2 regions of the Verrucosispora sp. WMMD703 genome follow, and region 2 is predicted to be linked to the other one. Evidence: predicted binding sites of a transcription regulator. Region 2 holds the regulator's gene; the other holds the start of a gene.
The links. Region 2 encodes HspR, which represses chaperone genes until heat shock. Its sites were predicted from a motif close to TTGAGTNNNNNNNACTCAA; they were not measured.

Region 1: lon (endopeptidase La) is a predicted target of HspR. The motif match lies at 8,419-8,437, and genes of this name have one in related genera.

The regions. Positions count from the first base shown of each region.
Region 1 covers NZ_JBMHMM010000004.1:2,984,642-3,000,591, reverse strand. The annotation lists gene ACN26Z_RS14245 (asparagine synthetase B family protein) at 1-1,405, opposite strand, end outside; gene ACN26Z_RS14240 (DUF5715 family protein) at 1,408-2,364, opposite strand; gene ACN26Z_RS14235 (alpha/beta fold hydrolase) at 2,584-3,438, shown strand; gene ACN26Z_RS14230 (TetR/AcrR family transcriptional regulator) at 3,471-4,046, opposite strand; gene ACN26Z_RS14225 (DEAD/DEAH box helicase) at 4,228-5,970, shown strand; gene lon (endopeptidase La) at 6,058-8,394, opposite strand; gene ACN26Z_RS14215 (histone-like nucleoid-structuring protein Lsr2) at 8,651-8,998, shown strand; gene ACN26Z_RS14210 (hypothetical protein) at 9,142-10,392, opposite strand; gene ACN26Z_RS14205 (DUF2726 domain-containing protein) at 10,693-11,565, opposite strand; gene ACN26Z_RS14200 (helical backbone metal receptor) at 11,768-12,493, shown strand; gene ACN26Z_RS14195 (DoxX family membrane protein) at 12,667-13,227, shown strand; gene ACN26Z_RS14190 (FKBP-type peptidyl-prolyl cis-trans isomerase) at 13,394-13,774, shown strand; gene ACN26Z_RS14185 (STAS domain-containing protein) at 13,869-14,219, opposite strand; gene ACN26Z_RS14180 (L,D-transpeptidase) at 14,414-15,673, opposite strand.
Region 2 covers NZ_JBMHMM010000004.1:501,000-516,949, forward strand. The annotation lists gene ACN26Z_RS02865 (ABC transporter) at 1-476, opposite strand, end outside; gene dnaK (molecular chaperone DnaK) at 697-2,574, shown strand; gene grpE (nucleotide exchange factor GrpE) at 2,621-3,382, shown strand; gene dnaJ (molecular chaperone DnaJ) at 3,468-4,643, shown strand; gene ACN26Z_RS02885 (heat shock protein transcriptional repressor HspR) at 4,672-5,109, shown strand; gene ACN26Z_RS02890 (hypothetical protein) at 5,292-5,528, shown strand; gene ACN26Z_RS02895 (hypothetical protein) at 5,583-6,011, opposite strand; gene ACN26Z_RS02900 (cation:proton antiporter) at 6,183-7,394, opposite strand; gene ACN26Z_RS02905 (cation:proton antiporter regulatory subunit) at 7,401-7,901, opposite strand; gene ACN26Z_RS02910 (hypothetical protein) at 7,933-9,048, shown strand; gene clpB (ATP-dependent chaperone ClpB) at 9,139-11,730, shown strand; gene ACN26Z_RS02920 (hypothetical protein) at 11,793-12,173, shown strand; gene ACN26Z_RS02925 (hypothetical protein) at 12,244-13,371, shown strand; gene ACN26Z_RS02930 (DUF4178 domain-containing protein) at 13,445-14,047, shown strand; gene ACN26Z_RS02935 (hypothetical protein) at 14,179-15,003, shown strand; gene ACN26Z_RS02940 (hypothetical protein) at 15,159-15,857, shown strand; gene ACN26Z_RS02945 (SDR family NAD(P)-dependent oxidoreductase) at 15,857-15,950, shown strand, end outside.

The sequences.
Region 1 (15,950 bases), 2.5 Mb from region 2:
CCGGCTCCAGCAGGTGGTAGCCGAATGATCGGTGCAGGCGGGCGAAGAGCGGCTTGTACAACCGGGCCCGCTCGTGCAGCCCGGAGGAGTACGACATGGGGTTCTTCGGCCGGCGTCGGATGTAGTCGGGCAGCACGTCGGCGAAGGCCCGGCGGACGATCCACTTCTCCTGGCCGGCACGCAGCTTCAAATCGATCGGCAAGCGCATCGCCAGCTCGACGAGCGCGAGGTCGAGGAAGGGCACCCGGGCCTCGACGCCGAAGGCCATGCTGGTCCGGTCGACCCGCTGGAGCTCGGTCCGGCACAGGTTGCGGATCTTGTGCAGGAAGAGTCGCCGGGACGCCTCCGGACCGACCTCGTGGTACATGGGGTAGCCGCCGAACAGCTCGTCCGAGCCGTCTCCGGTGAGGACCACCTTGACGCCCAACTCGCGCAACCGCCGGAAGATCGGCACGGAGACGACCGCGTTGATGATGTCGCCGTACTCGGTCAGCTCGGAGATCCGGATCGCCTCCCGCACGTCGGCGAGCCGGATGTCGCGCGGGCGCAGCTCCACCACCTCGTGCGCCACGCCGAGATCCTTCGCCAGCCGCCGGGCGTACGCCAGGTCCGGGCTCTCCGGCACGCCGACGGTGACGGCGACACAGTCCGGGTGCAGCTGGGCCGCGTGCAGCAGCGCCAGCGAGCTGTCCAACCCGCCGGAGAGCACCACGCCCACCGTCAGGTCGGTGTCCAGCCGCACCCGGAGGCTGTCGGTGAGGGCGGCACGGACGAGCAGGGCGGCCTCGTCCGGGTCCGCCACCACCGGCCGGCCCGCGCCGAGGGCGAGCAGGTCCACGTACGGTCGCAGCTGCGGGTGACCGTCGGCGTCGGCCCAACCGTGGTGCCCCGGCGGCACCTCGCCCACCGGCGCGCCCAGCCGGACCAGCGCCTTGACCTCACTGGCGAGGTGCAGGCACCCCGGTGTCCGCGCCCAGTACAGGGGCTTCACGCCGAGCGGATCCCGGACCAGGTACGCGCGTCCGGTGGCCCGTTCCACCACGACGAAGGCGTACTCGCCCCGCAACCGGGTCACCACCTGCTCGCCCCAGTGTTCGAACGCCGCGAGCACCACCTCGGTGTCGCTGGCGCTGCGGAACCGGTGACCGAGGGCGGTCAGCTCCGACCGCAGTTCATGGTGGTTGAAGACCTCGCCGTTGTAGCAGAGCAGCCACCGCTCGTCGGCGGAGACCCAGGGCTGCACGGCGCGCTCACGATCCACCACCCGCAGCCGCCGGGTGCCGGCGAGCAGACCACTCTCGTGTCGGGTCTCGGTCACCTCGCCCCGTGGCGCGAGTGTGCCGAGCATCCGCCGGAAGATCGCCGGGTCCGCCTCCGGGCCGATGCTGAGCATGATCCCGCACACGGTCAGCCCCCCATTTCGGCTTCGTACGCGCGGCGCAGCCGCAGCGTCGCCGACGGCGCGAGGCAGATGTGCCACGCCTGCCCCTCGTCCACCACGTTGATCTCGCCCGCCCGTTGCCGGTTCAGCAGCAGCCCGGCCAGGGTGTCCCGGACCCCGAAGCGGCGGTACCACTCCATCTCCACGTCGACCGCCCAGCCCAGGCAGTGGCCGCTGGGCACCATGGCGGCGTACCCGAGGCGGCGCAACCGGTACTGGTGTTCGGCGCTGCGGACCAGGCTGGTCACCCAGAGCGGCGGCGTGCCCGCCGGGGTGGTCGCGGCGAACTCGCGACCGATGTCGTTGAGCAGGGCGATCACCTCACGGCGGGACCGGCGGAACAGCAACCCGGCGGTACGCGGCGTGGCGTCGGGCAGCACCCGGCGGCGCAGCGCGCGTACGCCCCGGCCGACGACCGTGCGGGGCTGCTCGGTGTACTGGAACCGCAGCAGCCCTCGCCGCCGCAACCACTCCAGGTCGACAAGTTCGGCGCTGTGGTAGACCTCCGTGTCGGTGAGGAACGTGGCGGCGTCGCGCCACCACATCACGTCGATCCGGGACAGCAGGTAGATGCGGACCAGTGCGGCCAGGTCAGCGGCGGAACTGCGCTCGTTCGGCTGGTACCGGGCCATCTCCAGCAGCAGGGTCTCGCGGGCTCCGATCAGCCCCTGGGAGGTGGCGTCGAGCACCTGCATGATGGCCGGTTCCCGCAGCCGCTGGTCGATCAGCACCTGACGAGCCTTCGCGCTGCTCACCCCGGCGAGCGCGCTCACCTCGACCAACAGTTCGGCCACGGCGTCGCGGTAGGCCGCCAGGTCGGGCGGGGCCGCGGTGACCGGGCGCACGATACCCGGTGGGCGTCGGCGGGCCGGGGTGACGGGGAGACCGGGTCGGTGTCCCGGGCTTCGGCTGGGCACTCGCATGATCGGTCCTCTCTGCCGCCGCGACGGTCGCCTGTGACAGAAAGTAACCACACCAATCCGGATGAGTGCGAGCAATACTCCTGTATCCCCCTAAGGCGTGGCAGACCACTCGGCAGGCGCGTGCCGCCCGGCGGCACACAGACCGGGCGGGGTCGTTGTACCATTCGGTACAACGACCCGTGCCGCGGAGGTGCGGTCGACGGACGGGAGGGACGGTCGATGCCGACCATCACCCTGACCACGGGCACGATCGACTACACCGACACCGGTGGTGACGGAGCAGTCCTGGTGCTGCTGCACGGTGTGAACATGGACGCGAGCCTGTGGCGTCGGGTGGTCGCCGAACTCGGTCCGACCGTGCGCTGCGTCTGCCCCACCCTGCCGCTCGGCAGCCACCGGAGACCGATGGACCGGCCGGAACTGGTCACCCACCGGGGCGTCGCCGCCCTCGTCGGGGAACTGCTCGACGCACTGGACCTGCGTGAGGTGACCCTGGTCGCCAACGACTGGGGTGGCATCCAGTTCCTCGTGGCCGACGGCCCGACCGACCGGATCGCCGGTCTGGCGCTGGTCGCCTGCGAGGCGTTCGACAACTTCCCGCCCGGAAAGCCGGGCAAGGCGGTGGCGATGAGCGCGCGACTTCCGGGTGCGCTGTGGCTGTCGATGCAACTTCAACGGTTCGGCTGGTTCCGGCGCGCTCCCGGCGCGTGGGGGTGGATGAGCAAGTACCCGATCCCCGACGAGGTGCTGGACGCCTGGTTCCGACCGGCGCAGCAGGACCGGGCGATCCGACGGGACCTGCGCACCTTCGCGTTGTCCACCCCGCCGAAGGCGGAACTGCGGGCCCTGCCGAACCGGCTGGCGTCATTCGACCGCCCGGTCCTCGTGGCCTGGGCCCGTGAGGACAAGCTCATGCCCCCGTCGCACGGCCCCCGGCTGGCGGCCCTGTTTCCCCGGGGCCGACTGATCGAGATCGACGACAGTTACACCCTGGTGCCGGAGGATCAACCCCGCCGGCTCGCGGCGGAACTCGCTCGGTTCGTCACGACCGAGGTGCGCGGGCCGCACCCCTGAGCCGTTGCCGGACGTCACCCACGCCGCGCGCGTCACCCGGCCCGGCTGATCGGCCGGGTGGATTGCAGGAAGGCCGCCATGGTGGCGTCCGCCGTCGCCCGGTCGCCGGTGAGCGCCAACTCGAACAGGACGCCCCGGGTCATCGCCATCGCCATCCGCGCCTGGATCCGCGCCTGTGCGGTCGGATGGCCAACCTCCTCGAAGAACCAGCCGAGCCGGTCGGTCCAGAAGGTGATCCAGGTGCGCAACGCGCTGGCCCACGCGTGCCCCTGCATCGCCGCCGCCGACATCTCGAAGAACAGCGGCGCGAACGCCCGATCGTCGGCGAGCCGGAGCCAGAAACGCCAGGCGCCGTCGTACGGGTCGTCGGCCGCCTCACGCAGCAGCGAGTCGAGCAGTTCCTGCTGGTCCCGCCAGACGGCCTCGACCATCGCGGTGAGCAGCCCTTCGCGGGAGCCGAAATGGTAGATCAGCATCCGGTGGCTGGTCCCGATCTCGGCCGCGAGCGTACGCAGGCTGGTGTCGCCGACACCGTTGGCGGCGAAGTACGCGATCACCCGTCGCAGGAGGGCCTCCTGCGGACCGCCGGCCGGCACGGTGACTGTCACGACCCGATGCTAGTGCGGTGGCCAGGACCGTTGGCGGTGTCGCGGCGAGGTCCGCTCTCCGCGATGACGGTCAGCGGTCGGGACACGGCGGCGTCCAAGGCGGCACCGCCCTCGGCGACGCCGCGCACATGTTCGGGTGGTCGCCGCAGCGGTCCAGGGGAGGTGATGAAAGGCTTGACCCATGAGTTCCACGCCCGTACTGCCCGACCCGTCCGCCGAGCCGCCCGCCTTCACGGAACTCGGCCTACGACCCGAACTGCTCGCCGCACTAGCCGCGCTCGGGTACGAGGAGCCCACGCCGATCCAGCGGGAGGCGATCCCACCGCTGCTGAGCGGCCGGGATCTGCTCGGGCAGGCGGCGACGGGCACGGGCAAGACGGCGGCGTTCGCCCTACCGCTGTTGCAGCGAATGCCCGACGACCGGGCCGGAGACGACCCGCACGCGCTCGTGCTGGTGCCGACCCGGGAACTCGCGGTGCAGGTCTCCGAGGCGTTTCACCGCTACGGCAAGGACCTCGGTGCGCGGGTGTTGCCGATCTACGGCGGGCAGCCGATCGGTCGGCAGTTGCGGGCGCTGGACGCCGGCATCGACGTCGTGGTGGCCACTCCCGGTCGCGCTCTGGACCACATCGCCCGGGGCACGCTGCGGCTGGGCAACCTCGCCACGGTGGTGCTGGACGAGGCCGACGAGATGCTCGACATGGGCTTCGCCGAGGACATCGAGGCGATCCTGGAACACACCCCCGAGCAGCGACAGACGGTGCTGTTCTCGGCCACCATGCCGGCGCGTATCGACGGGATGGCCCGAGCGCACCTGAGCGATCCGGTGCGCATCCTGATCGCCCGCGAGCAGCCGGTGGCCGGTGAGGCGCCCCGGGTGCGGCAGAGCGCGTACCTGGTGGCGCGGGCGCACAAACCAGCGGCGCTGGGGCGGGTGCTGGACGTCGAGTCGCCCACCGCGGCGATCGTGTTCTGTCGCAGCCGGGAGGAGGTGGACCGGCTCACCGAGACGATGAACGGTCGCGGTTACCGGGCGGAGGCGCTGCACGGCGGCATGAGCCAGGAGCAGCGGGACCGGGTGATGGGGCGGCTGCGCGCCGGCACCGCCGATCTGCTGGTCGCCACCGACGTGGCGGCCCGTGGGCTCGACGTCGAGCAGCTCAGCCACGTGGTCAACTTCGACGTGCCGTCGGCACCTGAGTCGTACGTGCACCGCATCGGTCGGGTTGGCCGAGCCGGACGGGAGGGGGTGGCCATCACCCTGGCCGAGCCCCGGGAGCACCGGATGCTCAAGACCATCGAGCGGGTCACCGGGCAGCGGATCGCGATCGACAAGATCCCCACGGTCGCCGATCTACGAACCCGTCGGCTGGAGCTGACCCAGGCCGCGCTGCGGGAAAGCCTGCTGGAGGACGACCTGGACCCGTTCCGGGTGATCGTCGAGACGCTCAGCGACGAGTTCGACCTGATGGAGGTGGCGCTCGCCGCCGTGAAGCTGGCCCACGAGGCGACGCTGCCCGGTTCCGACGAGGCCGAGGAGGAGATCCCGCAGGTGGCGGTCCGCCCGCCTCGGGAGGGCCGGTCGGCGGGGTACGAGGGCCGGGGCGAACGCCGACCGGCGCGGCCCCGTACCGCCGGCACCACCCAGGTCTTCATCGGGGTGGGCCGGCGGGCCGGGGTGCGCCCGCAGGATCTGGTGGGCGCGATAACCGGGGAGACCGGGGTCCGGGGCAGGGACATCGGCTCGATCGAGATCGCTGATCGCTTCTCCCTGGTCGAGGTGCCCCTCGGCGTCGCCGACGAGGTCATCGCCGGGCTGCGCGGCAGCACCATCAAGGGCCGTAAGGCCACCGTCCGCCGGGACCGGGAGGGACGTCCCGGCGAGCGCCGATTCGACGACGGCGACCGACGCGACCGCCGCTGATCTCGGTCACCCTCCCGCGCCCCGGCTCCCGTCGCCTGCTCCGCTGTGCCGCGCCCCCCGGCCAGGTGACCGGGGGCGCGAGCACGGTCAGGCGGCGGTGACGCGCTGCCCGCCCAACGACGCCGGATCGATCTCGGCCGGGCGCAGCGCCAGCGCGAGTACGTCGGCGACGTCGGCCAGGGTGTGCACGGTCAGCGCCTCGCGCACCTCGGTCGGCAGGTCGTCCAGGTCCGGTTCGTTGCGGGCCGGGATGATCACCTCGGTCAGTCCGGCCCGGTGGGCGGCGAGGAGCTTCTGCTTCACGCCGCCGATGGGCAGCACCCGCCCGGAGAGAGTCACCTCGCCGGTCATCCCGAACTCGGGGCGTACCGGTCGGCCGCTGGCCAGCGATGCCAGGGCGGTGACCATCGTGATGCCGGCGCTGGGCCCGTCCTTGGGCACCGCGCCCGCCGGGACGTGCAGGTGGATCCGCCGCCCGGCGAGGGCGTTCGGGTCCAGGCCGAGGCGACGACCGTTGGCCCGCAGGTAGGAAAGGGCGATGTGCGCCGACTCCTTCATCACGTCGCCGAGCTGGCCGGTGAGGGTCAGCCCCGGCTCGCCGTCCATGCTTGTCGCCTCGATGAACAACACGTCTCCCCCGGCACCGGTGACCGCCAGTCCCGTGGCCACGCCAGGTGTCGCGGTGCGTTCCGCCGATTCCGGCGTGTGCTTCGGCCGGCCGAGGTAGCGGACCAGGTCGTCGGCACCGACGCGGGCGGGCGTCGGGTCGTCGGCCAGGGTCACGGCCACCTTCCGCATGATCTTCGCCAGGGCACGCTCCAGCTGCCGTACGCCGGCCTCGCGGGTGTACTCCCCGGCGATCCGTGCCAACGCTGCGGCGTCCACGTCGACCTCGTCGGTGGTCAGCCCGGCCCGCTCCCGCTGGCGCGGCAGCAGGTGGTCGCGGGCGATGGCCACCTTCTCGTCCTCGGTGTACCCGTCCAGAGTGACAAGTTCCATCCGGTCCAGCAGCGGCCCGGGGATGGCTTCCACCACGTTGGCGGTGGCCAGGAACAGCACATCGGACAGGTCGAGGTCGACCTCCAGGTAGTGGTCCCGGAAGGTGTGGTTCTGCGCCGGGTCGAGCACCTCCAGCAGGGCCGCGGCCGGGTCGCCGGCGTACCCCACGGAGACCTTGTCCACCTCGTCGAGCAGCACCACGGGGTTCATCGACCCCGCCTCGCGCAGCGCCCGGACGATCCGCCCGGGTAGCGCCCCCACGTAGGTACGGCGGTGTCCCCGGATCTCGGCCTCGTCACGGATACCGCCGAGGGAGACCCGGACGAACGTCCGGCCGAGTGCCCGGGCGACCGACTCACCGAGGCTGGTCTTGCCGACACCGGGCGGGCCCGCGAGGGCCAGTACGGCACCGGAGCCACGGCCGCCGACCACCCCGAGGTCACGTTCGGCGCGCCGGTTGCGCACCGCCAGGTACTCCAGGATGCGGTCCTTGACGTCGGCCAGGCCGGCGTGGTCGGCGTCGAGCACGGCCCGTGCCGCGGCCAGGTCCGTGTTGTCCTCGGTACGCGTGCTCCACGGCATCTCCAGCACCGTGTCGAGCCAGGTACGGATCCAACCCGCCTCCGGGGAGGCGTCGCTGGCCCGCTCCAGTTTGCCGACCTCCCGCAGGGCCGCCTCGCGTACCTTCTCGGGCAGGTCGGCGGCCTCGACGCGGGCCCGGTAGTCGGCCGAGCCGTCCGGGGCGTCCTCGCCGAGTTCCTTACGGATCGCGGCGAGCTGCTGGCGCAGCAGGAACTCCCGCTGCGTCTTCTCCAGTTCTTCGCGTACCTCGGAGTTGATCTGCTCGGTGACCTCCTGCTCGGCCAGGTGGTCCTTCACCCAACCGACGAGCAGTTCCAGCCGCGCGGTGACGTCCGGTGCGGCCAGCAGTTCGGTCTTCTGCGCCAGGCTGAGCCAGGGCGCGTAGCCGGCCGAGTCGGCCAGCTCGCCGAGGTCGGTCATCCGCTCCACCGCGTCGATGACCTGCCACGCGCCGCGTTGCTGGAGCACGGAGGTGACCAGGGCGCGGTACTCGCGGGCCAGTTCCCGGGCTTTGCCGGCCGGGGCGGGTTCATCGATCTCGGACGCCTCGACCCACAGCGCCGCGCCGGGACCGGGCACCCCGGAGCCGATGCGGGCGCGGGCGATGCCGCGGATCACGGCGGCCGGTTCGCCGCTGGGCAGCCGACCGACCTTCTCGATGGTCGCGACCGCGCCGACGGAGCCGTACTCGCCGTCCAGGCGGGGCACGGCGAGCAGCTTGTGGTCGCCGGTGGCGCGGGCCGCGTCGACCGCGGCCTGGGTGGTCGGGTCGAGGGTCACCGGAATGACCATGCCGGGCAGTAGTACGGCGTCGGTCAGTGGAAGTACCGGAAGAGTTGCCATCGAACACCTGCTATCGCGTATGAGTTGAGCGTGTTTGGCTCAAGTCGCGACGGGCCTCGGTTGTTCCGCCGTGTGACCCAGCACACGGCAGGCGGCTCACAGCTAGTCGGCCGCGCCCACGCGGAGCAGATCCAAAATCGGGGATTTCGATGTCACGCAAAACGCGAACCGCCGCAGGGCGCGCTTTTGTTGCGTAATTGGCGGACGATCAGTCAAACTTTGAGCACACCCCGTCAGACACAGGGAGTAATCGACGATGGCCAAACAAGTAATCACGGTGCTGACTGACGACCTCGACGGCGGAAAGGCCGACCGTACGGTCGAGTTCAGCCTGGATGGCGTGGCGTACACCATCGACGTTTCCGACGAGAACGCGGGTGTCCTGCGGAAGGCGTTGGATCCGTTTATCAATGCCGGCCGGCGACTCGGCCGTGGTGCTGCCGACACGGGCCGTAACCCACGTCGTGGCATCGGTTCGGGCACGCCCGGAATGAACCGCGAGCAGAACCGCGCCGTCCGCGAATGGGCGGTCCGGAACGGCTACAAGATTTCCGAACGGGGTCGCATCCCGGTCGAGGTGGTCGAGGCGTACAAGAACCGCTGAGCAGCGGGAATGTCGCTCTGGCGCGGTTAGGGCTCGGGTCACGGCAGGATTGCACCGGCTTTCCTACATGCAGCGGGGCCGCCCGGAATTTCTCCGGGCGGCCCCGCTGTTTGGTCTCAGCCGCACGACCTCAGTCGTCGGCGTCAGTTGACCTGGATGCGCACCGCGTCGAAGGCCGGGGTCTGGTTGGCCCGCTCCGACATCGGGATGCGGTGCGAACCGTCGCCGGCCCAGACCGCGCACTGCGCGGTACCGGAGTCCGGCAGGCCCGGGATCTGGATGGTCACCTGGTCCGGCTGGGCGCCGCCGCCACCGTCCTCGGTGGCCACGAAGAAGGCCGGCACCGGCTCCGGCGCAGGCGCCTCGTCCGTGTTGTTCAGCATCCGGCAGGCGGTGTGGAAGTGACCGCGGGTCAGGCCCTCACCGTTGAGCAGCGAGCTCTCCAGGTAGTAGCCGCCCTGGCCGGCCGGGAGGAACCGGTCCCGGACCAGGTTGCGGGTGCTGACCTGGATCGAGAAGCCCTCGTTACGGTTGATCTGCTGCGGGAAGTCGGTGATCAGCAGCGACGGGTTGTTGGCTGCGGCACCGACCTCGCCGAAGGCGGTGCTGATGCAGCGGTTGCCGTTCTGGAAACCGTCGTGCGCCTGAAGCTGGCTGTTGTCACAGTTGTTCGCCAGCACGTCGAGACCGTTGTTGTTGTTGCCGCCGTCGTTGTCCCCGTCGTTACCGCCGTTGTTGTTGCCGCCGTCGTTGCCGCCGTTGTTGTTGTCGACCGGCTGCACCTGGCAGGTGGCGAGGTTGCCGAGGCCGCGTGGCCGGGGGCCGAAGCGGTCGATGGCGATCGTGATCCGGCCGATGGTCGCTCGACGCTTGCTGGCCAGCGGATTGAGGATGGCGTTACGGATGAACCCCTCGCCGCGGTCACCCTCTGCGGCGAGTCGCTCGTCCGCCTCGGTGATCTGGGTCTGCAACGCGTTCAGGTTGCGGTCCACCTCGGCGCGGGCCCGGTCGGGCACCTGCGGGAGTCGGCTGACCACGTCCGGGCAGGCCACCGCGAAAGCGCCGTCGGTCGCGCCGTCGGTGCCGTCGCGAGTCTCCTGACACTCCTCGACGGTCTGCTGCCCGTCGCCCCAGTGGTTGACCACCCAGCGGCCGTTCTGCCAGGTGCGGGTCGTGGTGGCGCCCCGAGCGGCCGGCGCGGTGGCGCCGGGGCTGGGTGCGACACATTCTGCCGCCACCGGTCGCTGCTGCTGGTTTGACCGTCGGTCACCGGCCGACGAGATCTGGGTCACGGCGACGACGCCGCCGAAGACAGCGAGCGTGGCGCCAACGGCCAGAAGTCGCTTGGTCCGCGCGTTACCGGTTGGTCGGCGCGACCGGGTTGACCTGCGCATCGAATTGCTCTCCTTCTCGATCCGGTTCCTGATTCGTGACTCGACGGACCGAACGGAATCTTGGTTGGCGCGTTCGACGGGGACCGCCTGAACGCACCGGTGGCACGTCGACGAACGACGATGCCCTTTCCGCACCGTCTGCCGCACCTGCCGGTGCGGGTTGGGGAGATCCTGTCCATTCGCGGTGAGGTACGGGCCCGCTCCGACGGCGGTTCAAAGGCCGCCAACTTTTTTTCGATGTTTCTTTCCGCGCCCGGCCGGTCACCGTCCGCCCTCGGTCGACGAACGCTCAGGATGCGGTCACCGCTGGCAGAGATGGTCGTAGGCGAAATCGCCGACGAGTTCGTCGCGTCGATCCCGCAGCTGCCGAATGTCGGCCAGCAGATCTGCGAGTGGCACCAGCGTCGGCGCGTCCGACTCGATCGTCCGCAGTCGCTCGCCGACCGCGAGGACGGCCAGGTCCTCGGCCAGCCGAGCGGGTTCGATGCCGCAGGAGAGGCCGTGCGCCTGCACGGTCACCCGCTCCACCAGCACCTCGCCCGGACGCACCTCGGCCCAACTCCACCCCTCGGCCGGCCCGCGCGCCCAGCACACGTGCAACCCGCGCAGGATCGGATCGGTCAGCCGACGCGCCACGTACCCCTGCACCGCCTCGACGCGGGCAAGCGCGCCGAGGTCGTTGACCGCACCCTCACGTCCGTCGGGCAGCCGGCCGACGATGTCCCGGAACCCGACGCCCGCCAGGTCGGATCCGGCGGCACCGGCGGCGAACCGACGCGCGTCGACGAGGTACGCGACGATCCGCGCCCCGTGCCCGGCGGTACGCAGGGTGGCCGAGACGACCCGTAGCAACGGCAGCCCGATCGCGGCGGCGACAGCCTCCGTGGTCCGCTCGGCCCGCCGGGCTGTGGCGTCGGTCGACGGCGACCGGAACTCGACGGCGAACTCGGGCCGTCCGGTCACCGCCGTGCAGACCACATGGTCGAACAGCGTCCGGCTGGCCGTGTTCCACTGGCTCGCGGTGAGACCCGGCGGCCGACGCCGGACGACCTCGCCGAGCCGCAGCCCGGCATGTATCCGCTGCTCCGCCCGGACCTGCACGGGGGCGCGCCCGGCGTCCTCCGGCACCTGCGACAGCCCGCGATCGTGGTCACCGGTCATCGTCGTACCCATGAGTCCTCTTCAACCTCTCCTTGCCGGCCGACAGCGGCCGCGAGGCCGGACGACGGTGCGCGGGCAGCTCGACAAGGCTCTCCTCCCGTCGGCCGACCGAGTCTAGGATGACGATCATGCCGGCGGCTCCCCCAGCGGGCCGGCGGTGACCGGACGCGCTCCACGCCGGACCGACCGGCAGCCGGGCCGAGGAGGTGGACGGGTGCGGGTGGTGTCCCTGGTGCCGTCGCTTACCGAGGCGGTGGCGGCGACCCTGCCCGATGTGCTGGTCGGCGCCACCGACTGGTGCACCCATCCGGCGGACCTGGACGTGCCACGGGTGGGCGGCACCAAGTATCCGGACCTGGACCGGGTTCGCGCGCTGCGTCCGGACCTGGTCCTGCTCAACGTCGAGGAGAACCGGCGGGAGGACGGCACCGCCCTGGCCGCGGCGGGGATACCCACCCGGGTGACCTATCCGCGCACTGTGGACGGTGCGCTGACCGAGCTGGCCGACCTGCTTCGGGAGCTGGGATCGGCAGCGGAACCGCACTGGCTGACGAAGGCCCGCCGAGCCTGGGCCGCGCTGCCGGGAACGCCGGTCCGCCGACGCGCGGTGGTGCCGGTCTGGCGGCGGCCCTGGGTAGTGCTCGGCGCCGACACCTTCGCCGGGGATCTGCTGCGCCGGCTCGGCGTCGACAACCCGTACGCCGAGCAGCCGCAGCGGTATCCACGACCGACCCTGCCGCAGCTGCGGGACCAGGCACCGGAGCTCGTCGTGCTGCCGGACGAGCCGTACCGCTTCACGCGCGACGACGGGCCGGAGGCGTTTCCCGGCATTCCCTGCGCCCTGGTGTCCGGCCGGCACCTGACCTGGTACGGCCCTTCGTTGGCGGAGGCTCCCGCACTGCTCTCCGCCCAGCTCGCCGATCTCTACGTCGCCCGCTGACCGCCGCGACGCACGGTCGTCGAGGGCGGCACCTGTCACCGGTCCCGGCGAACAGGGGTCGAAGGTCCCGGCCGGCACCGGCCCGCTGGCCCTGATCGCCACCGCCTCCCCGGGCGTCAAATGGAAGTGCCACCGGGACACGCGGTGCGAAGCAGAGAAGGGACGTGGACATGATGACCGCGATGATCGAGCGGAACACCGCCGCCAAGACCCCGGTGGCCGAGACCAACCAGGAGCAGAACCTCCGCACCCGGGCCACCCGCTACCTGCTCGCCGGGCTCCGCCTGGCGCTCGGTTGGGTCTTCCTCTGGGCCTTCCTGGACAAGGTGTTCGGCCTGGGGTTCGCCACCGAGGCGAAGAACGCCTGGATCAACGGGGGCAGCCCGACCAAGGGCTTCCTCAGCTTCGGTGCCGCCGGCCCGTTCCAGGGCTTCTACAACAGCATCGCCGGCGCCGCCTGGGCCGACTGGCTCTTCATGATCGGCTTGGCCGCCATCGGTACCGCACTGCTGCTCGGTATCGGAGTGCGCGTCGCCGCCGCGGCCGGTGGTCTGCTGCTGGTGCTGATGTGGACGGCCGTCCTGCCTCCGGAGAACAACCCCTTCATGGACGACCACCTCGTCTACGCCGGCGTGCTGGCCCTGCTCGCGGTGACAAACGCCGGTGACACCTGGGGCCTGGGCCGCACCTGGGCACGACTGCCGATCGTCAAGCGGTTCGGCTGGCTCCGCTGACCCTGATCACCTCCCCCCGCGGCGGGCGTCACCTACCGGTGACGCCCGCCGCACCGCATCCGGCGCGCTCGGCCACCGGTGGCCCACATCGGTCCACGGGGCGCGCCGGGCCGTAGCATCCGGCAGGATTGTGCTGAGACGGAACCGACGCACCAGGAGAATCCGCATGAACCAGGCAGCGAGAAAGCCCGAGATCGGCCCGATCGAGGGCGCCCCGCCGGCCGACCTCGTGATCGAGGACATCACCGTGGGCGAGGGCCCGGAGGCTCAGCCCGGGCAGGAGGCCCGGGTGCACTACGTCGGGGTGTCCCATTCCACCGGCGCGGAGTTCGACGCCTCCTGGGACCGGGGCGAGCCGTTCGACTTCCCGCTCGGCGGTGGACGGGTCATCGCCGGCTGGGACCAGGGCGTGGTGGGGATGCGCGTCGGCGGCCGACGCCGGCTGACCATCCCGCCGCACCTCGGGTACGGCAGCCGAGGCGCCGGTGGCGTCATCAAGCCCAACGAGACCCTGGTCTTCGTGGTCGACCTGCTCGGCGTCCGCTGACCGCACGCGTCCGGCGCCGGCCCCGTGCCCGGCGCCGGACGCGTCGTCGGAACCCCGCACCCGGTGCGCCACCTGACGGTGGCACGCCGGCCGGTCACGCCGCGGCGAGCACCCGCTGCGGCGTCGTGCCGACGACCGGGATGACCCGTCCCAGGCCGGTGGCCCGCAGCACCCGCTCCACCAGGGGCGGCGGGTCGACCAGCACCAGATTGCCGCCCTGCGACCGCACCCAGAGCCGAGCCGCGACAAGTGTCCGGACCCCGGCAGCGGAGAGCAGCCGGACCCCGGAGAGATCCACCCGCAACTCGGTGCGGGTGGGGGCCGCCCAGAGCGCGGCGCGGAACGCCGCGACCGTGGCGATGTCGATCACACCGACCACGCGAACGCACACCGCGTCGTCGGACACGCTGGTCTCGACGTGGAACCGTTCCTCGCGCTCTGGCATACGACGAACCTATCCCGCACCACCGACACTTCCACCCTGCTGGAAGGCGGTTCCGGGTAAGCCCAGGGCATGACCCGCAGGCCGGCCGGGTCCACCCTAGGGACGATCCCCGGCCCTCAGGGTGACCACCTTCCGGAGACCGCCACGACACGCCGGGCCGACCCGAGGGCGGGTGGCCCGGCGCGTACGTCTGGTCAGCCGCCGCTCGCCGACGGCTGCGGTTCGGGCGAGCCTCCGGCGACCGCTCCCGGGTCCGGGGCCTGGGTCGGCGAGGGCCGCAGGCCGGCCGGCACCGGCAGCGCGCTGCCCTTGGCGAACTGCTCCCAGCTGACGTTCCACGCCGTCCAGCCGTTGCCCTCGTCGAGCTCGACCTCGGTGCCCTTGACGGTGACCAGGTCACCGACCTGGGTGATGCCCATCAGCCAGTCCGCGTTGGCCGCCGACAGGTTGGTGCATCCGTGGGACACGTTGGTGTATCCCTGATCCCCCTCCGACCAGGGCGCGCCGTGGAGGAACTCACCGCCCCAGGTGAGTCGCTGCGCATCCTCGACGTCGACCACGTACGGATCGGCCGAGCCCCGCGTGTCGAACGTGGTGAACTCGTGCTTCTCCATGATCACCATCTTGCCGCTGGAGGTGGGCGTGCTCGGCTTGCCGAGACTTACCGGCAGCTTGCGCAGCAACTTGCCGTCCCGGATCACCGACATCTGCTTGCTCGCGTTGTCGATCTCCAACTCGACCTGCCGACCGATCTTCGAGGTGGCCCGCCGGTCGGCGTCGCCGACGTGCTCCTTGCCGATCGGCAGGCCCTCCAGCGCGGCGCGGACCTTGATCGACGTACCGGGCCGCCAGAAATCGGGCGCCCGGTAATAGACCTGGCTGCCGTCGGACACCCAGGACCAGGTGCCCGGCTGCGGCGGATCCGTTTTCACGAACAATCGGCGTTGCACATCCGCCCGCGCCTCTTTGGGAATTGGCGGGTCGAAGGCGACGGTTACCGGCATAGCCGTTCCGTACGTCCGATCATCGGCGAAATACAACGTGCTGACAATGGCTGGTTTGGATGATTTGGGCTGCGTCGTGAAGGTCGTCCTGCGGGTGACGGTCTTCCCGGAGTGGCCGGTCGCGGTGACCTCCGCGGTGTACGTCCGCTTCGGTTCCAAGGTCCGGCTCGGCACCCACCCGGAGCCGTCCTCACGCGGCTCGGCCGCGACCGTCGCGCCCTTGTCGTCGGTGATTCGCACGGCGGTGACCTGCCCGTGCTTGACCATGGTGCCGATCTCCCCGGTGACCGGCACGTCCCGCGTCCCCTCGGCCGGCGTCACGGACAGTTCCGGGTTGGCTCGCGCCTCGGCGGGCTGCCCGGCCCTGCGATCGCCGGTGCACGCGCCCAGCGCCAGCGGTGCCGCTGCGACACTCACCGCCAACAGCGTCAGTCGCCGCCTCAACATCATGATGCGTCCCCCCGTTATAGCCGCTTCCTCCGCCACATTCTCCCTAGCTCGGCACCGACGTTTTTGCGGTTTCGACCAAGAGCGGGGACATTACATGGAGAACCGTTTCCGTAATCGCACCCAGGCGAACGGAAAATGCCAGCGACGACGGTACGGGCGATACTCGGTCGACTGTCGCGTTCTGTCCGGCGGCGTACCACTGATCCGCTCCGTGGGGTCCGCACCCGGCGGACGTCGATCGCGGGTTCGCTGTCCCGCCTGCGGGCGGAACGGCGAA
Region 2 (15,950 bases):
CGGGGATCGTCGCTGGGCTGGTTGGTGCGGGTCAGCCCGGGCAGCAGCTCCCCCCGGCGGAACCAGGCCGAGTCGGCCGGGTTGCAGACCAGTACCGGAGACCGGGTGGTCGGCCGCAACACCCCGGCGGCGCTGACCCGGGCCTGCACCAGGCTGTTGACCAGGGTCGACTTGCCGGCGCCGGTGGATCCGCCGACCACCACAAGCAGCGGAGCGTCGAGGCGGGTCAGGCGGGGCAGCAGGTAGTCGTCGAGCTGGTCGGCGAGGGCGGCGACGGTGCGCGCGGCCAGCTCGGCCGAGGGCAGGGCCAGCGGGAATCGGGCCGCCCCGATCGCGGCGCGCAGGCTGGTCAGGGCGTCTGGCAGGGTGTCGTCCCCGGTGGGCGCGGGTCGGTCCTCGCCGGCGCCGGTGGACCCGGTGCGGGCTGCGACGGCGGGCGCGCCGGACGGTGAGGCGGAATCGCCATGCGTCGTCACCGCTAAAGCGTGCCCGACCGACACAAGGTAAGACAACCGGTCGGTAGGACTGCCGAGTTGCGCCGATCCGACTCAACCCTGACTTGACGATTTCCGGGGGCGTGGCACTATTGAGTCAAGTTCACTCAACTTGAGGTGGGGTCGCTGCGGACGGCAGGTGCCGCGCAGCGGGACGGGAGGGCCCGTCACCTGCTCAACGTAACGAAGCGAGGAAGCGAAGATGGCACGTGCGGTCGGTATCGACCTCGGCACGACGAACTCCTGCGTCAGCGTTCTGGAGGGCGGTGAGCCCACCGTCATCGCCAACGCTGAGGGCTCGCGGACGACCCCGTCGATCGTCGCGTTCGCCCGTAACGGCGAGGTGCTCGTCGGTGAGGTCGCCAAGCGCCAGGCGGTGACGAACCCGGACCGGACGATCCGCTCGGTCAAGCGGGAGATCGGCACCAACTGGTCCGTCGACATCGACGGCAAGAAGTACACCCCGCAGGAGATCTCGGCCCGGACGCTGATGAAGCTCAAGCGGGACGCCGAGGCCTACCTGGGCGAGCAGATCACCGACGCGGTGATCACCGTCCCGGCCTACTTCAACGACGGCCAGCGGCAGGCCACCAAGGAGGCTGGCGAGATCGCCGGCTTCAACGTGCTGCGGATCGTGAACGAGCCGACCGCGGCCGCCCTGGCGTACGGGCTGGACAAGGGCTCCAAGGAGCAGACCGTCCTGGTCTTCGACCTCGGTGGCGGCACCTTCGACGTGTCGCTGTTGGAGTTGGCCGAGGGCGTCATCGAGGTCAAGTCGACAAGCGGTGACAACCTCCTCGGTGGTGACGACTGGGACCAGCGGATCATGGACCACCTGGTGAAGACCTTCCGGGGTGAGCACGGCATCGACCTGTCGCAGGACAAGATGGCGATGCAGCGGCTCAAGGAGGCCGCCGAGAAGGCCAAGATCGAGCTTTCCGCCGCCACCACCACCAACATCAACCTGCCGTACATCACCGCCGGTGCCGCCGGCCCGCTGCACCTGGACGTGACCCTCAGCCGGGCTGAGTTCCAGCGGATGACGCAGGATCTGCTGGACCGCTGCAAGGGCCCGTTCGAGCAGGCCGTGAAGGACGCCGGGATCAAGGTCTCCGACGTCGACCACGTGATCCTCGTCGGTGGCTCGACCCGGATGCCGGCCGTGACCGACCTGGTCAAGCAGCTCACCGGCAAGGAGCCCAACAAGGGCGTCAACCCGGACGAGGTCGTCGCCGTGGGCGCCGCACTTCAGGCCGGCGTGCTCAAGGGCGAGGTCAAGGACGTCCTGCTGCTCGACGTGACGCCGCTGAGCCTGGGCATCGAGACCAAGGGTGGCATCTTCACCAAGCTCATCGAGCGCAACACCACCATCCCGACCAAGCGCTCCGAGGTGTTCACCACCGCCGACGACAACCAGCCGTCGGTGCTGATCCAGGTCTTCCAGGGCGAGCGTGAGATCGCCGCGTACAACAAGAAGCTCGGCACCTTCGAGCTGACCGGCCTTCCGCCGGCCCCGCGTGGCGTGCCGCAGATCGAGGTCACCTTCGACATCGACGCCAACGGCATCGTCAACGTCCACGCCAAGGACCTGGGCACCGGCAAGGAACAGAAGATGACGATCACCGGCGGCTCCTCGCTGCCGAAGGACGACATCGAGCGGATGCGCCGGGACGCCGAGGAGCACGCCGAGGAGGACAAGCGCCGCCGCGAGGAGGCCGAGACCCGCAACGTGGCCGAGGCCCTGCAGTGGCAGACCGAGAAGTTCCTCGCCGAGAACGGTGAGAAGCTCCCCGCCGAGAACCGCGAGAAGCTCAACGAGGCCCTCGGCGAACTGCGTGGCGCTCTCGGTGGCAGCGACATGGAGAAGATCAAGTCGGCGCACGAGCGGCTCGCGCAGGTCTCCCAGGAGGCGGGCTCGCTGCTCTACGCCCAGCAGGCCGAGCAGTCCCAGGCCGGCGGCGAGGCCGGTCCCGGTGCGGCCGGTGGCGCCGACGCGACCGGTGGCGCGCAGGCCGGCGGCGCCCGTCCCGGTGCGGACGACGTGGTCGACGCGGAGATCGTGGACGAGGACAAGAAGTGACGGTCCTGGCCACCCGAACGCACGGGCAGAGGGATGAGGTAGTCGTATGACGGAGAAGCCACGAGCCGCCGACCCGGGTGACACCGGGTCGGCGCCGGGTGGCTCGGCGTCCGAGCCGGCCACCGGCGACGCGCCGCGGGTCGTCATCCGCAACAACCGCAAGATCAGTCAGATCCGCGAACCCGACGGTACGGCGGCGGACGCCGGACCGGACGTGCCAGCGGAGGGCCTGGTCGAGGAGGCCGAGGTCGTGGTCGACTCGATCGAGGTCGAGGCGAGCGCGCTCAGCGACGCGTCCACCGAGGGTCCGCCGGTCGTGGACGCGCCGGCACAGCCGGTCGGGGAGCCGACCGAGCCGACCGCAGGTGGGCTGGGCGCCGAGCTGGAGGCGCTCCGCGCCGAGCTGGACGAACGCACCCGCGACGTGCAGCGGGTGTCGGCCGAGTACGCCAACTACCGCAAGCGGGTCGAGCGCGACCGTGGCCTGGTCACCGAGCAGGCCACCGGGTCCGTGCTCGCCGCGCTGCTGCCGATCCTGGACGATCTCGACCGGGCCCGGGAGCATGGCGATCTGGTCGGCCCGTTCGGTTCGGTGGCCGAGCAGCTCATCACCGCGCTGGGCAAGTTCGGGCTGACCCCGTTCGGTGAGCAGGGCGATCCGTTCGACCCGACGCGGCACGAGGCGGTGGCCCACCAGACCTCGTCCGACGTCACCGAGCCGACCTGCGTGCAGGTGATGCGCCGGGGCTACCAGGTCGGCGAGCGACTGCTGCGGCCCGCGCTGGTCGCGGTCGCCGACCCGGAATAGTGCGCGACGGTGATCCGGCCGCCCCGCTCGCCGAAACCCGGTGGGCGGGGCGGACCGGGCCCGGAGGTGGGGAGGAGGTGAACGGGTGAGTTCGAAGGACTGGATCGAGAAGGACTACTACGCGGTCCTGGGCGTGGCGAAAACCGCTCCCTCTGATGAGATCAAGAAGGCGTACCGCAAGCTGGCCCGCGAGTCGCACCCGGACCACAACCCCGGCGACGCCAAGGCCGAGGAACGCTTCAAAGCGGTGTCCGAGGCGTACGCGGTGCTCGGCGACGACGCCAAGCGCCGCGAGTACGACGAGATGCGCTCGCTCTTCGGCTCGGGCGCGTTCCGGCGTGGTGCCCGCCAGGGCGGCCAGCCGGGTGGTGCGCCGTTCGACGTCTCCGACCTGTTCGGTGGCGCGCAGCCGGGTGGTGGCCGGTTCGCCGGTGGCAACATCTCCGACCTGTTCAGCTCGATCTTCTCCGGTGGTGGCGGGGGTGCGGGCGCGCCGGGTCCGGCCCGAGGGCGGGACATCGAGACCGAGGTGGCGCTCGACTTCGACGACGCGGTGCGCGGCGTGACCCTGCCGCTGACGCTGCGCGCGCCCGGTGTCTGCGACACCTGCCACGGCAACGGTGCCAAGCCTGGCACCGCGCCGCGCACCTGCCCGGTCTGCCACGGTGCCGGGGTCACCAACCGGAACCAGGGTGCGTTCAGTTTTTCCGAGCCCTGCCGCAACTGTCAGGGCGTGGGCACGGTGGTGGACGAGAAGTGCCCGGAGTGCCAGGGCACCGGCGGGGTCACCAAGACCCGTACGCTCAACGTCCGCTTTCCCACCGGGGTGGCCGACGGCCAGCGGATCCGGCTGGCCGGCCGAGGCGAGCCGGGTGAGCGCGGCGGTCCGGCGGGTGACCTGTTCGTGCACGTGAAGGTTCGCCCGGACGAGGTCTTCGGGCGTACCGGCGACGACCTCACCCTGACCGTGCCGATCACGTTCGCGGAGGCCGTCCTCGGCACCGACCTGCGGGTGCCGACGCTCGATGGTCCGGTGACCCTGCGGGTGCCGCCGGGTACGCCGAGCGGTCGCATCCTGCGGGCCAGGGGCAAGGGGGTCAGCCGCCGGGACGGTCAGCAGGGCGATCTGCTGGTCACCCTGGACGTCGTGGTGCCGGCGCGGATCTCGGACGAGGCGCGGGCCGCGTTGGAGACGTTCGCCGAGCAGACTCCGCCGGCGGCGCGGGAACATCTCGACGCGCGGGTGCGTCGGTTCGGTTGATCGGTGAAGCGGTGCGGAGGTGAGCGGGATGGACGGGTTCGTCGGCTCGGATGACCCGGCATACGAGGCCAAGGTGCTGATGATCTCGGTTGCGGCGCGGATGGCGGGCATGCACCCGCAGACGCTGCGCCAGTACGACCGGCTCGGCCTGGTGCAGGCCGGCCGGGCGGCCGGTGGTGGGCGGCGGTACAGCGTCCGGGACGTGGTGCTGCTGCGCGAGGTGCAGCGGCTCAGCCAGGACGACGGCGTCAACCTCGCCGGGATCAAGCGGATCATCGGGCTGGAGCGACTGCTGGAGCAGGCACAGCAGCGGGTCGCCCAGCTGGAGGCGGAACTCGACGCCGCGTACCGCCGGATGGCCGAGCTGGAGTCGCTGGCCCGCTTTCCCGGTCGGGATCTCGTCCCCACCAACCAGACCTCGACCGCCCTGGTGGTCTGGCGTCCCCGACGCAGTTCCGGGCGCTGACGCCCGCCACGGCGAAAGGGGGGTGTGGCTCCGAGTGGGCCACACCCCCCTTTTCGCTTGTCCGCAGCCGCCGCGCCGCTCGTGTTTCCGCAAACCCGAGCGAGAGACAGGTTGTCTCGACTAGTCTTCAGAAATCAGGTCTAAACCATCTCAATCCGGACTCCGATCTGGCGGGGGGAGCCATGACGGAATCGGCGAGGAAGGTGGCCGAGGAGACGGAGCAACGCCTCGACGACCTGGCTGAGAACGTCCAGCACCGGTTCGACCGGATCACCAAGGGACGCTTCTCCGACCAGATCCAGGCCGGCAGGTTCAGCGGCCGGGGCGATCGGGTCGCCGCGGACAGCGGCCGGGTCGGCCATGGCGCCGGCCAGGCACGCAGCGATCAGCACCGTCGCGAGCGGGGCGGGTCGCGCTGACGATCCGCCGACGTGCGGGCCGGGAGCCACGGGGGGTCCCGGCCCGTTCGGCGTTCAGAGTCGGCGATTCTCCCGCACCAGCCCGCCCTCGCACCACTCCCGGTACACGAAAAGCTCCGGTCGGGTCAGCAGTACCCGACTGTTGTGCGCCCAGTTGCGCATCATCTCGTCGCCGTTGCGCTCGGCCTGGTCGACCAGCTTCCGGAAGCGACGCTTCGGATGTGCCCGGAAGTTCGTCCGGATCCCGTCGGCGGCGTAGATGTAGAGACAGTGCAGCGCGAACCGGCGCGCCGGACAGCGGGTGTCCATGGCGAGGTCGAACAGCGTCATCACCAACCGGTCACCGGAGACCAGCAGGTCCCAGTCCGGCGGCATCGACGTCAACGGGACGGAATCGGGGTGGTAAGCCCACGCTCGCAACTCCGCCGGGGTTGGATCGACGGGGTTGGCGAAGCCGTGGAACGCTGACTCCTGCACGCTCACCGGCCAACCTTCCGCTCTCGCCCGCGGGGGCGTCCGCCCACCGCGAACCCTGGCTGCTGGGGCGACACGTTAACGCGGTACCGGTGAGTACCGGTAGCCCCTACGGGAAGCAATTCGGCATCTCTTGGTCGACACGGGCCCTCCGGACGGTGAAATCGGCTGGTCCGACGCTCACGCCCGGTTCGACGCGGTCGCAGCCCGGACCCGCTGCGCCGCAGCCCGGGCCCGTAGCCAACCCTTGAACCAGGCGAGGTCGGGCAGCCGGGCCAGCACCGGCCCGGTGACGACCGTGATCAGCACGTACGTCGCCGCCAGTGCCGCCAGCTTCGGTGAGACGGTGCCGGAGGCCACCGCGATTCCGGCGATGACGATGGAGAACTCGCCCCGGGGTACCAGCGCCAGGCCGGCACGCCAGCGGCCCGGTTCGGCGATGCCCGCCCGCCGGGCGGCCAGGTAGCCGGTCAGCGTCTTGGTTCCCATGGTGGCCAGCGCGAGCAGCAGCGCCGGTAGCAGCACCGGTGGGATGTGCCGTGGATCGGTGGCGAGGCCGAAGAAGACGAAGAACACGGCGGCGAAGAGGTCCCGCAGCGGAGTCAGCAGCTCGGTGGCATGGTGGGCGACCGGCCCGGAGAGCGCAATGCCGACCAGGAACGCGCCCACCGCCGCCGACACCTGCAACTTCGCGGCTACTCCGGCCACCAGCAGGGTCAGTCCGAGTACCCCGAGCAGCAGTGCCTCGGCGCTGCCGGCCGACAACGCCCGGGAGAGGACGTTCCCATAACGAAGGGCCATCACCAGCACCGCGATCACGGTCAGCACCGCGACGGCGAGGGAGACACCGCCCTTGACGAATCCGACTCCGGCCAGCAGAGCGGTCAGCAGCGGCAGGTAGAAGGCCATCGCGAGGTCCTCGACCACCAGCACGGAGAGGATCACGGGGGTCTCCCGGTTACCGAGTCGGCCCAGGTCGGCCAGCACCTTGGCGATCACCCCCGAGGACGAGACCCAGGTGATCCCGCCGAGCACCACCGCAGCCACCCAACCCCAACCGAGCAGCAGCGCGAATGCCGCACCGGGCAGCGCGTTCAACAGCGCGTCGAGCAGTCCTGCCGGCGCGGCCGACCGCAGGCTGCCGACGAGTTCGTCGGCGGAGTACTCCAGTCCGAGCATCACCAGCAGCAGGATCACACCGATCTCGGCGCCGATCGCGAAGAACTCCTCGCTGGCGCTCAACTCCAGCACGCCGCCGTGACCGAAGGCCAGCCCCGCCAGCAGATAGAACGGAATCGGCGAGAGCCCGACCCGGCGGCCCAGCCGGCCGAGCAGCCCGAGCAGGAACAGCAGCCCGCCGACCTCGATGAGCAGGGTGCTGAAGTCGTGCATCGGGGCTCAGCCGGCGGGATCGTCGGCGGCGAAGATCGCGCTCGCCCCGTCCAGGCCCTGCCGGTTGCCGACGATGACGAGCACGTCGCCGGCGGCGAGGCGGAAGGTCGGACTCGGCGAAACGATCACCTCGCCGGCGCGCAGGATCGCCACGATCGAGGCTCCCGTGCGGGTGCGCACCTTCGCGTCACCGAGGGGCCGGTTGACATAGGTGGAGGAGGCCGGGACGGCGATCTGTTCGGTGAGCAGGCCGGCGGCCTGTTCGCGCAGCCCGGAGAGCTGCCCGAGGATCAGCGACGCACCCAGGATGTCGGCCAGCGCCCCCGCCTCGTCGTCGGTGAGTGGGATGTCCGCCGAGCAGCCGTCCGGGTCGTCCGGGTCGTACAGGACGAGGTCGCGGCGACCGCTGCGGTGAGAGACGACCCCCAACCGCCGGCCGGATTCCGTCATCATGTCATGACGTACGCCGATCCCCGGTAAGGCAGTCTGTTCGACACGTACTCGCACGCGCCCAGGCTACTCTCGCGTCGGAGGCCGAATGACCTCGCGTCAGGCCCGCCTACTGCTCCTGTCCGCGCTGGTGATGACACTTGCCGGCTGTTCGATCGGTGACGTGCGTCGTACCGCTCCGGCACCCGAGCCGACGCTGTCGGACAGCGCCTCCGCGCCGCCGGCACCGAGGCCCGTCGCGGAGACCCGCACCACCCGCCTCGCGGTCTCCGAGCGGTACGACCAGCCGTACGTCGAATTTGTCGACGCCCAGCGCGGGTACGCCCTCTTCGCTGCCTGCGACGGCCGCCCGCCCGGTGGCCCGGAGTGCCCCGCCCTGCTCTGGTCGACCCGCGACGGCGGCCGGTCCTGGCAGTCGCTGCGCCACCCGAGACCGGTGGCAGGCAACCAACAGATGTACGCCACCGTCGAGGTGCTCGCCCTCTGGGCCGAGCCGCACGGTTGGTGGACCTCGACCGACGGCGGCGAGACCTTCCGACACAGCCCGGGAGAGGCGGCTCCGGCCAGCTGGCGGCAGGCTCAGGGGCAGTTTCAGGTCATCGAGGGCTCGGGCAAGATCGGTCGCTGGGACGGTCGAAGGCTGCGCGCGCTGCGTACCCAGCCGCCAGTGCCGGTGGTGCAGACGATCGGCGGCGGCGGGCAACTGTTTGCCGGGTCCTATCACCCGCCGACTGTCGCGGGGCTCACCGAGAACGGCAGGCCGTCCGTCGCGACGTCCTGGGACGATGGCCGGAGCTGGGAGTTGGACCCGCTGCCGCCACCTGAGGGGCAGGTGAGCGTGCTGCGCGTGGCGATGACGCAGGACGAGCGGTGGCTGGTCGGTGAGCGACCCGAACGGACGGCCCTTCCGGCGCTCTGGGTCTCGCGGGGTCCGGGCTGGTTGCCGGTGTCGGTCGACGGTGGCCCGGAAACCGGGCGGGTGGTGCCGCTGGGTGGCAGCACGGCGGCGGTGATCAGCCCACGCGGCGCGGGTGCCGTCGTCGGCGGTCGGTACCTGGACCTGCCCTGGCCGGTCACGGCCGAGCACTCCCTCCGACTGCTGCCCGACGGCACGCTCTTCGCGGCGGGGCCGCAGGGTGTCCTGCTCGGCGCCGGCCAGTACGCCGAACGAAGCTGGGTCGCGATCAACCTGGTGAGCGACTGATGTGACTCAGGTCACGCCCCCTAGGTTGAGCGGAATAGACTCAACTCTGGTTCTGTCGGTACCAGTGGACACGCCGATCCAGGGGAGCCCATGAACACCGAACGCCTCACCACCAAGAGCCGCGAGACCATCACCGGTGCCGTCGCCCTGGCCAACCAGCGCGGGCACGCCACGGTGGAGCCGTGGCACCTGTTGTTGTCGCTGCTGGACACCGAGGGCTCGACCGCTGCCGGCCTGCTGCGCGCCGTCGGGGCCGACCCGACCGAGCTGCGCCGGGCCACCCAGCGGGCCGTCGACGCGCTGCCCGCCGCCCGCGGCTCCAGCATCGCCGAGCCGACCCTGGCCCGCGAGTTCGTCAACGCCATCGGCGCCGCCGAGCAGATCGCCCGCCCGCTGGGCGACGAGTACACCTCCACCGAGCACCTGCTGGCCGGGCTGTCCCGGGTCGGCGGGGCCGTGTCCGCCGCGCTGAAGGCCGCCGGTGCCACCGAGGAGAGCCTGGTGGCCGCCTTCCCGACGGTGCGCGGCGGAGACCGCCGGGTGACCACCGCCGATCCGGAGCAGACCTACCAGGCGCTTACCAAGTACGGCGTGGACCTGACCGCGAGCGCACGGGACGGCAAGATCGACCCGGTGATCGGCCGGGACTCCGAGATCCGCCGGGTGATCCAGGTGCTGTCCCGGCGTACCAAGAACAACCCGGTGCTGATCGGCGAGCCCGGTGTCGGCAAGACCGCGATCGTCGAGGGCCTGGCACAGCGGATCGTGGCCGGCGACGTGCCGGAGTCGCTGCGCGACAAGAAACTCGTCTCGCTCGACCTCGGCGCCATGGTGGCGGGCGCACAGTACCGGGGCCAGTTCGAGGAGCGGCTGAAGTCCGTCCTGGAGGAGATCAAGAACTCTGACGGGCAGGTCATCACCTTCCTCGACGAGTTGCACACCGTCGTGGGCGCCGGCAAGGGCGAGGGCTCGATGGACGCCGGCAACATGCTCAAGCCGATGCTGGCCCGTGGTGAGCTGCGTATGGTCGGCGCGACCACGCTCGACGAGTACCGCGAGCACATCGAGAAGGATCCGGCCCTGGAGCGCCGCTTCCAGCCGGTGCTGGTCGGTGAGCCCACAGTGGAGGACACCATCGGCATCCTGCGCGGGCTCAAGGAGCGCTACGAGGTGCACCACGGCGTACGCATCACCGACGCCGCCCTGGTCGCCGCCGCCGCCCTCTCCGACCGGTACATCACCGACCGGTTCCTGCCGGACAAGGCGATCGACCTGGTCGACGAGTCCGCGTCCCGGCTCCGGATGGAGATCGACTCGCGTCCGGTCGAGGTGGACGAGATCGAGCGAGCGGTGCGCCGGCTGGAAATCGAGGAGATGGCGCTGGCCAAGGAGCCGGACGCGGCGTCCGCCGAGCGGCTGGAGCGGCTACGCAAGGAGCTGGCCGACAAGCGCGAGCAGCTCACCGCCCTCTCCGAGCGGTGGCAACTGGAGAAGAGTCACATCACCAAGCTCTCCACCGCCAAGGAGGAGCTGGAGCGGCTCGGTGGCGAGGCCGAACGGGCCGAGCGCGACGGCGAGCTGGAACGCGCCGCCGAACTGCGGTACGGCCGGATCCCCGCCCTCCAGGCCGAACTGGCCACCGCCGAGGAGGAGTTGGCGCGACTCCAGTCCGCCGGTGCGATGCTCAAGGAGGAGGTCGGCGCGGACGACATCGCCGCGGTCGTCGCCTCCTGGACCGGCATTCCCGCCGGCCGGCTGCTGGAGGGCGAGACCGCCAAGCTGCTGCGGATGGAGGAGTCGCTGCGCGGGCGCGTGGTCGGCCAGACCGAGGCGGTCGCCGCGGTCTCCGATGCCGTCCGACGCGCGCGGGCCGGAGTCGCCGACCCGGACCGCCCGACCGGCAGTTTCCTCTTCCTCGGCCCGACCGGTGTCGGAAAGACCGAGTTGGCCAAGGCGCTCGCCGAGTTCCTCTTCGACGACGAGCGGGCCATGGTCCGCATCGACATGAGCGAGTACGGCGAGAAGCACTCCGTGGCCCGCCTGGTCGGCGCGCCGCCCGGCTACGTCGGCTACGAGGAGGGCGGCCAGCTCACCGAGGCGGTGCGCCGCCGGCCGTACTCGGTGATCCTGCTGGACGAGGTGGAGAAGGCCCACCCGGACGTCTTCGACATCCTGCTCCAGGTGCTCGACGACGGTCGGCTCACCGACGGCCAGGGGCGTACGGTCGACTTCCGCAACGCCATCCTGATCCTCACCTCCAACCTCGGCTCGGCGGTGATCAGCGACCTGACGCTGGCCGAGGAGCAGCGCCGCGAGGGCGTCCTGGCGACGGTCCGGTCGCATTTCAAGCCGGAGTTCCTCAACCGACTCGACGACATCGTGGTCTTCGCCGCCCTGCACGGTGACGACCTCCGGGCCATCGTGGACATCCAACTGGCGCGGCTGGGTCGGCGTCTCGCCGACCGCCGGTTGACGTTGGACGTCACCGACGACGCCCGCGGCTGGCTCGCCGAGCACGGGTACGACCCGATCTACGGTGCCCGGCCGCTGCGTCGGCTGGTCCAGTCGGCGATCGGCGACCAGCTCGCCAGAGCCCTGCTCGCCGGTGAGGTCCGCGACGGCGACGCGGTGCGGGTCGACCTCCGGGACAGCAAGGACGGCCTGTCGGTCACGTCCAGCTGAACCCGTCGCACCGGGCCCGCCTCCGACGGGCGGAGGCGGGCTCCCGGGGCGAGGATGGAGACATGTTCGGGATGCGGCGCAAGAAGGAATCGGAGTTGGCGAGGGCCGTCGCGGAACTCGGCCACGCCAGCACGTTGGCGTTCGGCGGGGTCGGCATCGCGGGCACGCTGCTGCCCGAGACCGAGGCGTACCAGCGCGTCGCGGCGGCGATGACCGACCACCCGGAGGAGGTACGCGACCTGCTCGACCGGCTGCTCACCGGGGGCACCTCCGCGGGCCGCGTGTACGCCGCCACCCTGCTGGAACGGCTCGACCCGGCGGCCGGGCGGGCGGCCTGGACGGCGCTGCGCGGAGACCCGGCGGAGCTGAACACCATGACCGGCTGCGTGATGGGAAGCACCACGGTCGGCGGGTACGCGGTCGAGCGACTCAACGGAGCTTGATCCGTCCGCCGGGACGAGTCCGCCCGAACGGCGCTGCCGAGGCTTGCGATCGGGCCGTACCGTCCGCGACATGACCGCGACCGCCGAAGCTCCGGCAGGCGTACCCCCACCCCGTCCGCCGCGTCCCGGCACCGTCACGGTGGCCTTCTGGCTGCAACTCGCCACCGTGGTGATCCTGCTCGGCCTCGTCACGCTGCTGGTGTTGGCGGCGATCGACTGGAACCAGGCAGTTGACCAGGCGGTGCGGCAGGTGCCGAACGCGGACCCGGACCAGGTACGCGCGGAGCGCTGGAACAGCGTCATGATGGCGGCGGTGTTCGGCGTTCCCGCCCTGCTGCTGGCGCTCTGGCTGGGCCTGACCGCGCCCCGGGTACGCGCGGGCAGCAACACCGCCCGGGTCATGGTCTTCGTCGCCGGTGGCGTGCAACTGCTGCTCTGCGTCGCCCAGGGCTGTGCCGGCGCGTTCCTGATTCCGTTCGGTCTGGCGTTCGCGATGGCCGAGGGGCCTTATATCGATGAGTCGTACCCGGAGGACGTGCCGCCGCCGGACGACGAATTCTGGCAGGAGTCGGACTTCATCGAGGCGCTGTACGACCAGCCGAATCCGTTCGAGATGTTCTTCCCGCTGGCGGGCCTCGGGGTGCTGCTGGTGTTCCTGCTCACGGCGGCGGTAGTGCTGCTGCTGGCGCTGCCGCCGGCCCATCGCTGGTTCGTGCCCCGCGCCGAACCGGCCGCCACCTGGCCACCCGCCGGGCGCAACATCCCGAACGCCCACCTGGTCGGCTATGCCTTGCCGACGGGCTATCCCGCCTTTCCTGCGCCGCCGGGCTATCCGCCCCCGCCCGGTTACCCACCGCAGCCCGGTTTTCCGCTGGGCTATCCACCGCAGCCGGGGTATCCGCCGGGCTATCCGCCGCCTGGGTATCCGGTGCCACCGGGGTATGGGGTGCCCGGTGCGGGGTATGCGGTGCCCGGACATCCCGGGTACGCCGTACCCGGTGCGGAGGGCGGCCCGGGTCCGGCCGGGCATCCCCCGCACCACGCGACCTCGCCGACCGTCCCGGAGACACCTCCGGTGCCGGCCGCGCCAACCGCGTCGGACGGACCGACCTTCCCGGGCGGTGCCACCGCCTCCTCCGGCGATGGTGGGCAGGGGGATGCCGCCGCCCCCGGCGGAACGGATCCCGCCGACCGGTAGCCGGTTGGCGGGAGGCAGCGGCTGCCCGGATCATGGTCGACGTCCCCGCCGAACTGTCTCGGGAGGTGACCGGATGGACGGGACGACGGCGTACCTGGCGGCCGGTTGCCTGGTCGGGGTGGTCGTTGCCGGGCTGACGCTGCGCTGGTGGCGCGACCGGTCGGCAGCGGCACGTCGGAAGCAGGAGCGGTACGGCGACGGGCACCGACGTGACCCGAGGCGGATCGAGGTCGGGGACATCGTCGAGATCGGTGACGCCACCTATTCGGTGCGGGGCTCGATTCGCCTGGTCGAGGGCGAGTGGAGGTGGGCCGAGCACCTCCTCGACGACCGCGATGAGCACGGCGGCCGGCGTCGGCTCTCGGTGGCGGAGAGTCCCGGGTTCGAACTGGTGCTGTGGGAGTCGGTGCCGCGCGACGCCACAGTGACGCCGGGCGCGCCCGAGGTGGAGTCCGGCGGCCGGCGCTACAGCTGGCACGAGTCCGGCCAGGCCCGGTACACCGTCTCCGGGGCCACCGACCTGACGCCGAGCGGCACCATGCGCTACCACGACTACCGTGCACCGGGCGGAGCGAGGCTCACCTTCGAGGCGTACGGGGAGGCGGGCTGGGCGATGGCCCGTGGCGAACGGCTGGGCAGCGACGGGGTGACCGTGCACCCGCAGAACGGGTCCTGAGCCGGGAAACCAGCCCGTCCGATCGATCCCGGTCGACCGGGTGGCCGGTTACGTGCCCACCGCTCGGCGTCGCACCGTGCCGGAATGGCCTGTTGCCGATACGGTGAAGCGCGTTCCAGGAAGGGAGAAAGATGGTCGATCCTCAGAACACGCCGGCCCGGACGCGGCCGGGCGTGGTGACGATATCCACCTACCTGCTGTTGCTGTTCGCGATCTGCCAGCTGATCAGCGTGATCATCTCGCTGGCCACCATCGGCACCGTCCGCGAGGTCATGGAGGAGGCGTACCGCGACTCCACCGTCGAGGGGGCGGAGAACGTCGCCGACATCACCGTCGTGATCGGCGTCGGCACCGCCATCTTCCTGCTGGTGGTGGCGTTCGCGCTGTTCGGCCTTGGGCTGATGAACCTGCGCGGCAAGAACGGCTCCCGGATCGCCACCTGGATCGTCGGTGGCATCCTTTTCTGCTGCACCGGCTTCAACCTGCTCAGCGGTTTCGTCGGTAACTTCAGCGCGCCCGGCGAGAACAGCGGCGACATGCCCAGCGGCGAGGAGATCCAGCGTCGACTGGAGGAGGCGCTGCCGGGCTGGATCACCCCGGTCAACATCCTGCTCGGCGTGATCAGCCTGATCTCGCTGTTGACGGCGCTGATCCTGCTGGCGCTGCCGAAGGCGAACGAGTTCTTCCGTAAGCCGACCCAGCAGTGGGAGCCGCCCACGCCCGGTGGTGCCTACCCGAGCCAGCCCGGCTACCCGCAGGCCCCCGGTTACCCGGGCACCAGCCCGGCCGAGCCGGGTTACCCGGGCACCCCGCAGCAGCCGGGCGAGCCCGGCTACCCGGCCACCGGCGGCCAGCCACCGGCCGGCGACCAGGGTGGCCAGCCGAGCGGGCAGACCCCGCCGTCGGACGGCCCGGAGCAGCCCGGTACCCAGCCGCCCACCGATCGCCCCGGCTGACCTTCGGTGGGTTGGCGCGGGTGTCGACGTCTCTGTCCGGCCGGTGCCTGAACTCTGCCTCGGCCTGCCCCAGGTCTTCGACACCCGCGTAACACACGACCGCGACGGTCCCTCCGAGTAGGTTGCTTTCCGAACGCCTACCGGAGGGACTCGTCGTGTCGTACCCCGAACAGGCACCGGCTCGCCGGCCGGCCACGGTCGTGCTGGCCGTGTCGACACTGATGGTGATGGCGCTCGGCGCGCTCGTGTACGCGGTGATCGGGCTCGCGTCGGTAAGCGGCACCGTGGACCGGTTCCGTGCAACGGCCGACGCCGACGCCGACCCCGGTCAGGTCGACGCGGCGGTGGCTCTGTTGCGCGCCTCGGTCGTGGTGTCGGCGGTGCTGAGCGTTCTCGCCGCTCTGCTTCTCGTCGGCCTGGCCCTGGGGCTGGCCACCCGCCGGCCGGCGGCCCGGGTGGCGACCTGGGTGGTCGCCGGGTTGGGCATGTGCTGCGGGTGTGGTGGGCTCGCCACCCTGATCGTGCAGCGCGCTGTGCCCCTGGACTTCGGTGACGACCGGGCGACCGCCGAGTTGCTCGCCCGGACGCCGGACGCCTATCCGTCCTGGTGGATTCCGCTCACCGCCACCCTTTCGATCGCTCAGGTGCTCGGTTACCTTGTGGTAGCCGTGCTGCTGGCACTGCCTGCGGCCAACGCCTGGTTCCGGCGTCGGCCCGCACCCCAGCGAACGGTGTCCCCTGACCAGCCACCCACACCACCATTCGGACAGCCACCGGCGGCACCGCCGTACCAGCCGCCGTACCAGCCCTACCCGCCGCCCGGGGCGCCGCCGCCCCCGAACCCACCGAGGTGATGACGCCCGTGACGCCCGACCGGACGACCGAACGATGGGCGTTGATCACCGGGGCGACGGCGGGCATCGGGGCGGCGTTCGCCGCCCGGCTCG